3 regions of the Clostridium saccharobutylicum DSM 13864 genome follow, and region 2 is predicted to be linked to each of the others. Evidence: riboswitches for the same ligand, from Rfam matches in the RefSeq annotation. Region 2 holds a riboswitch; each other region holds the start of a gene.
What was found. A riboswitch is a leader RNA that binds a small molecule or an ion and turns the genes downstream of it on or off. The one in region 2 is predicted to bind lysine.
Positions count from the first base shown of each region.

Region 1: linked by a shared signal. The riboswitch ahead of CLSA_RS20710 (amino acid permease) and the one ahead of dapA (4-hydroxy-tetrahydrodipicolinate synthase) in region 2 are both predicted to bind lysine.
Region 3: linked by a shared signal. The riboswitch ahead of lysA (diaminopimelate decarboxylase) and the one ahead of dapA (4-hydroxy-tetrahydrodipicolinate synthase) in region 2 are both predicted to bind lysine.

Region 1 covers NC_022571.1:4,835,428-4,838,725, forward strand. Annotated here, with positions in the region: gene uvrB (excinuclease ABC subunit UvrB) at 1-1,443, opposite strand, end outside; lysine riboswitch at 1,737-1,911, shown strand; gene CLSA_RS20710 (amino acid permease) at 2,117-3,298, shown strand, end outside.
Region 2 covers NC_022571.1:5,031,412-5,034,709, reverse strand. Annotated here, with positions in the region: rRNA gene CLSA_RS21530 (23S ribosomal RNA) at 1-247, shown strand, start outside; rRNA gene rrf (5S ribosomal RNA) at 310-426, shown strand; gene CLSA_RS21520 (sulfite exporter TauE/SafE family protein) at 632-1,396, shown strand; lysine riboswitch at 1,610-1,776, shown strand; gene dapA (4-hydroxy-tetrahydrodipicolinate synthase) at 1,913-2,776, shown strand.
Region 3 covers NC_022571.1:4,790,011-4,793,308, forward strand. Annotated here, with positions in the region: gene lepB (signal peptidase I) at 1-89, opposite strand, end outside; gene lysA (diaminopimelate decarboxylase) at 386-1,681, opposite strand; lysine riboswitch at 1,931-2,099, opposite strand; gene CLSA_RS20560 (beta/alpha barrel domain-containing protein) at 2,259-2,933, opposite strand.

The sequences.
Region 1 (3,298 bases), 200 kb from region 2:
AATTGTATCAATATCTGAATGCATATATGTTGTTTTAACACCTAATTCAGTTAAATACTTAGTTAAATCTTCTGCCATACGTTTAGTTAAAGTTGTTATTAAAGTTCTAAATCCACGTTCTTTAGTTTTATTAATTTCTCCGTATAAATCATCTATTTGTCCTTTAATTGGTCTTATAATAATTTCTGGATCTAATAACCCTGTAGGCCTAATAATTTGTTCTGCAATCTCTTCTGAATGATCTAACTCATATGCTGAAGGAGTTGCACTTACAAATACCACTTGATTAATTTTCTTTTCAAATTCTTCAAACTTTAGTGGTCTATTATCATAAGCGCATGGTAATCTAAATCCGTATTCAACCAAAGTATTTTTCCTAGATCTATCTCCTGCATACATAGCTCTAACTTGAGGTAATGTTACATGACTTTCATCTATAAACATTAAAAAATCATCTGGAAAATAATCTAATAAAGTTTTAGGAGGTGTTCCTGGTGATCTTTTATCAAAAATTCTAGAATAGTTTTCTATTCCACTGCAATATCCCATTTCCTTTATCATTTCAATATCAAAATTTGTCCTTTGCCTTAGCCTCTGAGCTTCCAAAAGCTTATCTTGAGAATTGAGTTCTTTCAATCTATCTTCAAGTTCATCCTCAATAATTCCCATTGATTCTTCTATTGTTTCTCTCGAAGTTGCAAAGTGAGATGCTGGCGTTATAGCTACATGATTTCTTTCACCTAATATGGAGCCTGTTAGCACATCAAATTCCCTAATTCTATCAATTTCATCTCCAAAGAATTCAATCCTGATTCCCTTATTTGAGGATGATGCTGGAATTATATCCAATGAATCGCCTCTAACTCTAAAAGTTCCTCTAGAGAAATCTATATCATTTCGTTCATATTGAATCTCTATAAGTTTTTTTATAATTTCATCTCTCTCTTTTTCCATTCCAGTTCTTAAACTTATAGTTAACTTTTTATATTCATCAGGATTACCTAATCCATATATACACGAAACAGATGCAACAATTATTACATCTCTTCTTTCAAATAAAGCTGATGTAGCTGAATGCCTTAACTTATCTATTTCATCATTTATGGAAGCATCCTTTTCAATAAATGTATCTGTTTGAGGTACATATGCTTCTGGTTGATAATAATCATAGTATGATACAAAATATTCAACTATATTATCTGGAAAAAATTCCTTAAACTCAGAACATAACTGTGCTGCTAAAGTTTTGTTATGCGCTAAAATTATAGTAGGTCTTTGAAGCTTTTCTATAACATTTGCCATAGTAAATGTTTTTCCCGATCCAGTTACTCCTAGCAATGTTTGACCTCTACTATTCTTTTGTATTGAATTTACCAATTTATCAATAGCCTGTGGTTGATCACCTGTTGGCTTAAATTTAGAATGTATCTTGAATTCTCCCATGACATTACCTCCGCTTTTTCCGAACAGACATTCGTATTATATGTATATTTTACTTTTTCTTATATATTAAGTCAACAAATTATATATCAGATTTTATTTCTCAACTAAGGCACACGAAAATAAATCATTACAATATACTTTGCATGAAATACTTTGCATGAAAAACCTTAATTTATTATTATTTCATAAATAACTGACTAACTAATATTAAAAAAAATAATATGTAAAACATTTCGTATTGACTTATTTTTAATTTTATTACATAATTATTAAAGATAAACTAATAGGTAGATAACTAAGATAGAGGTGCGGAATTTAAGAGTAGTATTACGGATTTAAGCATAACGAAGTAATATGAAAGGAACTTTCGCCGAAGTAAATAGTTGATTGCTTTAATACTATTTACTGGTTTTATGTAAAATATGCATAAAACTGTCACAAAATAATTTGTGGAGAGCTATTTTCAATGGAAATATACCCAATTTTTCATATTATTTTAATATGCAACTTTGGTATTTATGTCATGAATATGCTTTCATGGCATTTTTTATTGTATAAATATTTAGGTACATTCAAAAAATAACAAATCACTTGCCATAGATATTTTCATGTGCCTTATTCATTATCTTAGTTTCTTACTTATGTATTTTAAATCATAAGGAGAGTAGACAAAATGGATGAAAAAAATAATGAATTAAAAAGAGGTCTAAAAGCACGTCACTTAAACATGATTGCTTTGGGTGGTTCCATTGGAACAGGAATATTTGTTGCTATGGGAGACACATTAAATCAAGCTGGACCTGGTGGTGCATTATTAGCTTATGCGTTAATAGGTATTATGGTGTACTTTTTAATAACTAGTTTGGGTGAAATGGCAACGCACATGCCAATCTCTGGTTCCTTCAGTTCATATGCAACTAAATTTATAGATCCAGCACTTGGATTTGCACTTGGCTGGAATTATTGGTACAACTGGGCTATCACAGTAGCTGCCGAAATGGTTGCTGGTTCTTTAATAATGAAATATTGGTTCCCTAATGTTAGCGGATTTATTTGGAGTATAATATTCTTAGTGATAATAGTTGGCTTGAACATTCTCTCATCAAAAGCTTATGGCGAATCAGAATATTGGTTTGCAGGAATCAAAGTAGTTACAGTTATTATATTTTTAATAGTTGGCGTTTTAATGATTGTTGGTATAATGGGAGGAAGCAAAATAGGCTTTCATAACTATGTTGTAGATGATGGTCCATTTCATGGTGGTATTAAATCTATCTTTGCTATATTTTTAATTGCTGGTTTCTCATTCCAAGGAACTGAACTTATCGGAATCGCTGCTGGTGAAAGTGAAAATCCTGATAAAACTATTCCTAAAGCTATAAAATCTATATTTTGGAGAATATTAATATTCTATTTAGGAACAATAATTATTTTAGGTGCTATAATTCCATTTACTGAAGCAAGTGTTGATACAAGTCCATTTACAATGGTATTTGAAAAAGCTGGTGTTGCTGGTGCTGCTTCATTAATGAATGCTATCATATTAACTTCTGTATTATCTGCTGGTAATTCAGGTATGTATGCGTCAACAAGAATGCTTTTCTCAATGGCTAAAGAAGGTATGGCTCCTAAAATCTTTGCAAAAACTAATAAACGTGGTGTGCCTGTTAATGCTTTGATTTTAACTACTTTAGTTGCTTCTGCTTGTTTCTTAACTGGAATCTATGCAGAAAGTACAGTTTATGTATGGATAGTTGCGGCATCTGGACTTGCTGGATTTATAGCTTGGGTTGGTATAGCTATATGTCACTATAGATTTAGAAAAGCATTCGTTCATCAAGGTAGAGATTTAAAA
Region 2 (3,298 bases):
TAGTACGAGAGGACCGGGATGGACTGACCTATGGTGTACCAGTTGTTTCGCCAGAAGCATAGCTGGGTAGCTAAGTCGGGAAGGGATAAACGCTGAAAGCATCTAAGTGTGAAGCCCACCTCAAGATGAGATTTCCCATAGCATAAGCTAGTAAGACCCCTTGAAGACTACAAGGTTGATAGGTCAGAGGTGTAAGTGCGGCAACGTATTTAGCTGACTGATACTAATAGGTCGAGGGCTTGACCAATATAATCAAGTTGTAATACATTAAGAACTATGTGCAATTTTGAAAGAACAAAACTTTCAAAATCTCGTGGTGATGGCATAGAGGTAACACTCCTTCCCATTCCGAACAGGACAGTTAAGGTCTATAGCGCCGATGGTACTGCATGGGAGACTGTGTGGAAGAGTAGGACGTCGCGAGGTAAGCATAAACGATAGTTGTAATAACTATCGTTTTTTATTTTATATATAAATATGTATTGCATTGTTTTTTAATATATTTAATGATTATTAAAATGTAAGAACGTATGTTATTATTAAATGAAATTAAAATTAATTGAGTTTTTTAAATTGTTTTTATAAGGTTCTAATTAATTTTAAAATATTTATTTAAAAATGGGGGGAGCTTATGTATTCTTATGAAATGATGTTGATGATTATATGTCCATTAGTATTTTGTGCAGGATTTGTTGATGCTGCGGCTGGAGGAGGTGGATTAATATCATTACCAGCATATATTTTTGCAGGTATTCCTATACATATTGCTTATGGAACTAATAAGTTTGCTAATTGTATTGGAACATCTATTGCATCTGTTAAGTTTTTTAAAAGTGGAAATATTAAAATAAAACCTGGAATTTTATCTGCAGTTGGGGCACTTATTGGTTCATGGTTTGGAACAAAACTTGTATTGTTCTTAGATGAGAAGTATTTAAGATATTGTTTAATGATAATTTTACCTATAGTAGCTATATTTTTGCTTTTTAATAGAAGGTTTGGATCAGAAGACTATATGAAAGAATTAAAAAATAAAAAGCTTTATTTTATAGCATTTTTTATAGGATTAATCATAGGTGCATATGATGGATTCTTTGGACCAGGAACAGGAACATTTTTAGTATTAGCATTTACATCTTTGTTAGGCTTTAATTTGATTACTGCATCAGGTAATGCTAAATTAGTAAATTTGGCATCTAATCTTTCATCGCTTGTACTATATATATTAAATGGAAAAGTCCTATATTCGGTGGGATTACCAGCAGCGATTTGTGCAGTGTTAGGAAATTATTTAGGTGCATATTTTGCTATTAAAAATGGAGCGAAAGTTATTAAACCGGTTATTTTACTTGTTGTGATTATGTTATTTGGAAAAGTAATCTATAGTTTTTTATAGATATTATGTATGATTTATAGAAGTCAAGAATCAATTATATAATTTACATAATAATAAATATAAAGTATTTACAGTATTTAAAAAAGTATATGTTGTGAATATCAATGCTAATACATATTCATTAATATCTAGACAAAAACATTCACAATTTTTAGCAATAGTGTTTACAAGCAATAGATATAGTAGTATAATTTAAAGTAATTTAATACGGAAACCTGAGGTAGAGGTGCCAGTAATAAATAGTACTTATAATGAGTCGGCAGACAATGACTTATAAGGAAAGGTATTATGGCCGAAGATTTAAATTATGCAAAAATTTATTTCTGGGGATGCATAAAATATATGTATAACTGTCACGAAAGTGGAGAGCTACAAGGAATTGATAAAATTAAAATTAAACTAACTTATTAGATTTATTTTTGATTTCTCTAAAGCTTTATACGATTAACTCTACCCGTCAGAATATTGACGGGTTTTCTTATTTAATTAATTAAATTCGAAGGAGTGTATTAATTAATGAAAGTACAAGGTGTAATAATACCATTACTTACACCATTTAAAGATGGAAAGATAGACTTTAAGTCATATGAAAGAATGGTAAATCACTATATAGATGAAGGTGTTAGTGGAATTATACCACTTGGAACTACTGGAGAATCACCTACTATTTTGTGTGATGAATATGAAGAAGTTTTAAGTAAAACAATGGAATATAATAATAATAGGGTACAAGTATATACAGGATTAGGTGGTAATCATACTAGCGAAGTAGTTAAGAAATTAAAAATTGCAGAGAGGAATAGAGTAAATGGAATATTATCTGTAGCACCATATTATTCAAGACCTAATCAAAGAGGACTTTATGAACATTTTAAAAATATATCTCAATCTACTGATTTAGATATTATAATTTATAATATTCCATATAGAACTGGAACTAATGTAGAAAATGAAACTATATTTAGATTAGCTGAACTTAAAAATATAATTGGAATAAAAGATTGTTCAGGTAATATCAAACAGACAGCGGATCTATTAATCAATAGACCAAAGGATTTTTCAATATTAACAGGAGAAGATGCATATTTTTATACTACACTTACACTTGGTGGAGATGGTGGAATAATGGCTTCGGCTAGCCTTAGAACTAGAGAGTTCATTGAGGTGTACAATTTGGTAAAGGAAAATAATCATCAAGCTGCACTTGAAAAATGGAGAGATTTATATAATATGATACCATTATTGTTTGCAGAACCAAATCCAACACCATTAAAATATTGTTTAAAGAAATTAAATTTAATTGATTCTGATGAAGTTAGATTACCAATGGTTAATATAACAAGTGAATTAGAAAGTAGGCTGGACAATATACTAATATAAAGCAATAAAAAAAGTAAGCAAGTTTAATTAATTAGGTCATTATAAATTGTATTAGCATAAATTATAAATAAATATAATAAAATAATATTATTGTATATAAGTATAAATTTGATTGATACGTGGAAAAATAAAAAAACTATCAGTACAAATTGAAATTATAAATGATATATATTCGATGGGGTTAGCCAATAGCGGTTTTAGCAATAAGCATGGCAATAAATTAAAAATAGGGGAAGTAGAGAAAGTATAGAGTGTTATTAATTCTATATTTTCTCTTTTTTTATTGATGATTTCTTATTAAAACTATATGTACTTGTATAAAAATATATGTTAAAATAACAAGGTTGTGTATAAATACTATATTTTCAATTTATTGTGATTAAATGTTACATTTTTGCAATTAAATATAAGTGTTGTAAAATAATTAAGTTTTTAGTATATTTGTACAAGTATATGTAATAAAATGTAATTAAAACAATAAATTAGAACTTGCGTAAGCATATTCAATGATAATTAAAAAGG
Region 3 (3,298 bases), 240 kb from region 2:
GCAATATCTATTATCCATTCTTTTATTATTGACTTTTTATGTGAATTTTTATCATTTACTATCTCTTTTTCATTGATTTCTTTTGACACACTTTATGCCCCCTATGCTAATCTATTTTATATTTTTATACTATCTAAGTATACCATAATTTTAAATTATAATATTTACAAGTTGTTAATTTTTAAAAAAAGATTACGTTTATTTACGAGCATGAGAATATATGTATTTAATAAATAAAAAGATATGCACTAATTTTTATAAAAAATTAGTGCATATCTCCTTTATATATTATAATCTTGGGAAAGAATATTAATAAAAAGCTTTTTAATTGAAAATGTAATTCAGTTCGTTTATAAAACACATATCAAACTTTTAGTTAATAGGTTTAATGAACTTCATTTCTTATTACATCTTCATATGATTCCCTTCTACAGATAAGTCTTGAATCTCCATCCTTAACCATAATTACTGCTGGCTTTGGTATCTTATTATAATTACTAGACATAGAATATCCATAAGCACCTGTAGTCATTATAGCTAAAATGTCTCCACTCTTAATTACTGGAAGGTTAACATTTTCTAATAATATATCTCCTGACTCACAACACTTTCCTGCTATAGTTACTTTTTCTTCACAATCTGATTGAACATTATTTGCTAAAATACATTCATATTGTGCATTATAAAGAGCAGGTCTTATATTATCAGTCATTCCACCATCTACTGAAACATATTTTCTAACTCCTGGAATCTCCTTAACTGCTCCTATAGAGTATAAAGTCGTTCCTGCATTAGCTACTATGCTTCTACCTGGTTCTATAGTAAGAATTGGCCTCTTCTGACCAGTTCTTGAACAAACCTCGTCAACTTTGTTAATTATTGTTTCACAATATTCAGCAGTTGTCCTTGGTTTATCCTCTCTACTATAGTATATACCAAAACCTCCCCCAAAATCTACTTCTTTTATAAAATAACCAAAATTTTCTTCAGTTTTTTTCACAAGATCTAACATTACCTCTACTGCATCTTCATATGGCTCTAATTCAAAAATTTGTGAACCTATGTGGCAATGTATCCCTGCAAGGTTTATATTTTCTAAACTTATAGCTTTTTTAATAGCATCTTCTATGACAGTTTCAACTGGTGCAAACCCAAACTTTGAATCAATTTGACCTGTTTTTATATAGTCATGAGTATGTGCTTCAATTCCTGGAGTTATTCTTAAATAAATGTTTTGTACTTTATTATATTCTTTTGCTATATCATTTAATATATCCATTTCATGATAATTATCTACCACAAAGTTTCCAACACCTAATTTAATCCCAAGTTCTATTTCATTTAATGTTTTATTATTACCATGAAACATTACTCTTTCAAGTGGAAATCCTGCCTTGTATGCTGTGTATAACTCTCCGCCTGATACAACATCTAAACACATGTTTTCTTCTTTTAATAATTTACACATTTGAATAGTTAAAAATGCTTTTCCAGCAAAAGCCACTCTATTACCATTCTCTTCACATTTGAAATATTTTCTATAGTCCTTGCAATATTCTCGTATTAATGATTCATCAAATACATACAAAGGACTTCCATATTCTTTTACTAAATCCTCAGCCTTAATTCCTCCAATTGATAATTGGTTATCTTCAACCTTCATCGTTCCAAATAATTTCATTTTTGTTACCCCCAAATTTTAATCATAATTTATCATAATAAAAAACAAACGCCACAGAATGTGTTTCTGTGACGAGTGGTAGAGAATATGCTAAATTATTGTGCACAATATTTTAAACAATTGTTATTGCCAGTTATCAACTATCTCTAAAGGATATAAATAATACTATATTTAAGTTAACTTAAATAAATTACTAACAAGCCCTTCCTTTATTGACTATTGTAAATGTCATTTTAATTGAAAAAAGATGTACCTTGTAGCTCAACACTTTTCGTGACAGTTATCCATATATTATATGAATACCCAGAAATAAATCACTGCAAATAACTTATTCCTTCGGCCATAATCCCTTTTAACATAAATCATCGTCTGCCAACTCCTTATGATTACTCTTTATTACAGCACCTCTACCCCAGGTCATGTTACATTACTATATTATTCAATTATAAAAAATATGATACCATACTTTTTATTTAAATCAATACCTTTTTATATTATTTATCAAATTATCTTCTAAATCTTGCCACATTACTTAATTCAATTATTTCTAATTTAGTATCTTCTATATTTGAAGATTTTATTCATTTCTATAATTATCCATGAGATTACCCATAATACTTGCAGATGTTGGTGGTGTAAATGTTATTGCATTAGCTCCAGCCTGTATAGTTTCTCTAATGCTTGATTCAGTTGGACCACCTGTTGCTATTATAGGAAATTCCGGAAATCTCTTTCTTATGTTTCTAACAATTTGAGCTGTTTTCTTTCCTCCCGAAACATTTAATATAGTAGCTCCTGCTTCTATTCTCTTTGATATATCTTCATCTTCTGAAATAACAGTTACGATAACTGGTATATCTATAGTTGCTCTTATTTTATGAACTATTTCATTGGCTGTCGGTGCATTAACAACTACTCCCATAGCTCCTTTAAATTCTGCATCTAGTGCTAAATTTATAACTCTTTTACCTTGAGTTATTCCTCCTCCAACTCCACAAAACACCGGAACATCTGCTGCCATTACAAGTGCTTGTGTTATCAACGGCTGGGGTGTAAATGGATATACTGCAATAATTGCATCAGCATTACTATTTCTGATAAGTGCAACATCGGTAGTGAATAATAATGACTTTATTCTTTTACCGAAAATTTTAATTCCACCACAATCTCTTATAATTGATGGAACCTCAATTACATGATTTCTTAATGCACCTTTTATTTCTGGTACAAATTTTGATTCCTTAGCCACCATAATTTTTAATCCCTCCCTTTAGATTAATACTTGCTACCATTTGCATAGGTAGTATGCATCCAAGAAGTGTACTATATAGATATATTATACTACTTTATACTATTTGTTAAAGTTAATTTTTTATAGACTTATCAACATTATCCACAGGTTTTATCCACAATTCTGTGCATATTGTTGGTAATAGTTTTTTATGATTTTTTTTAATAAATATTTATTTCACCATTTTTTTCCATATAATCTAAAACTATTTGTTTTTCCATATCCATATTACATATTTGGCAATACATCTAATTTAATTAATATTTAAATATTAATTTTATTAACATTGTTATCCACATGTTTTTTGTACTTATTAACATTATAAA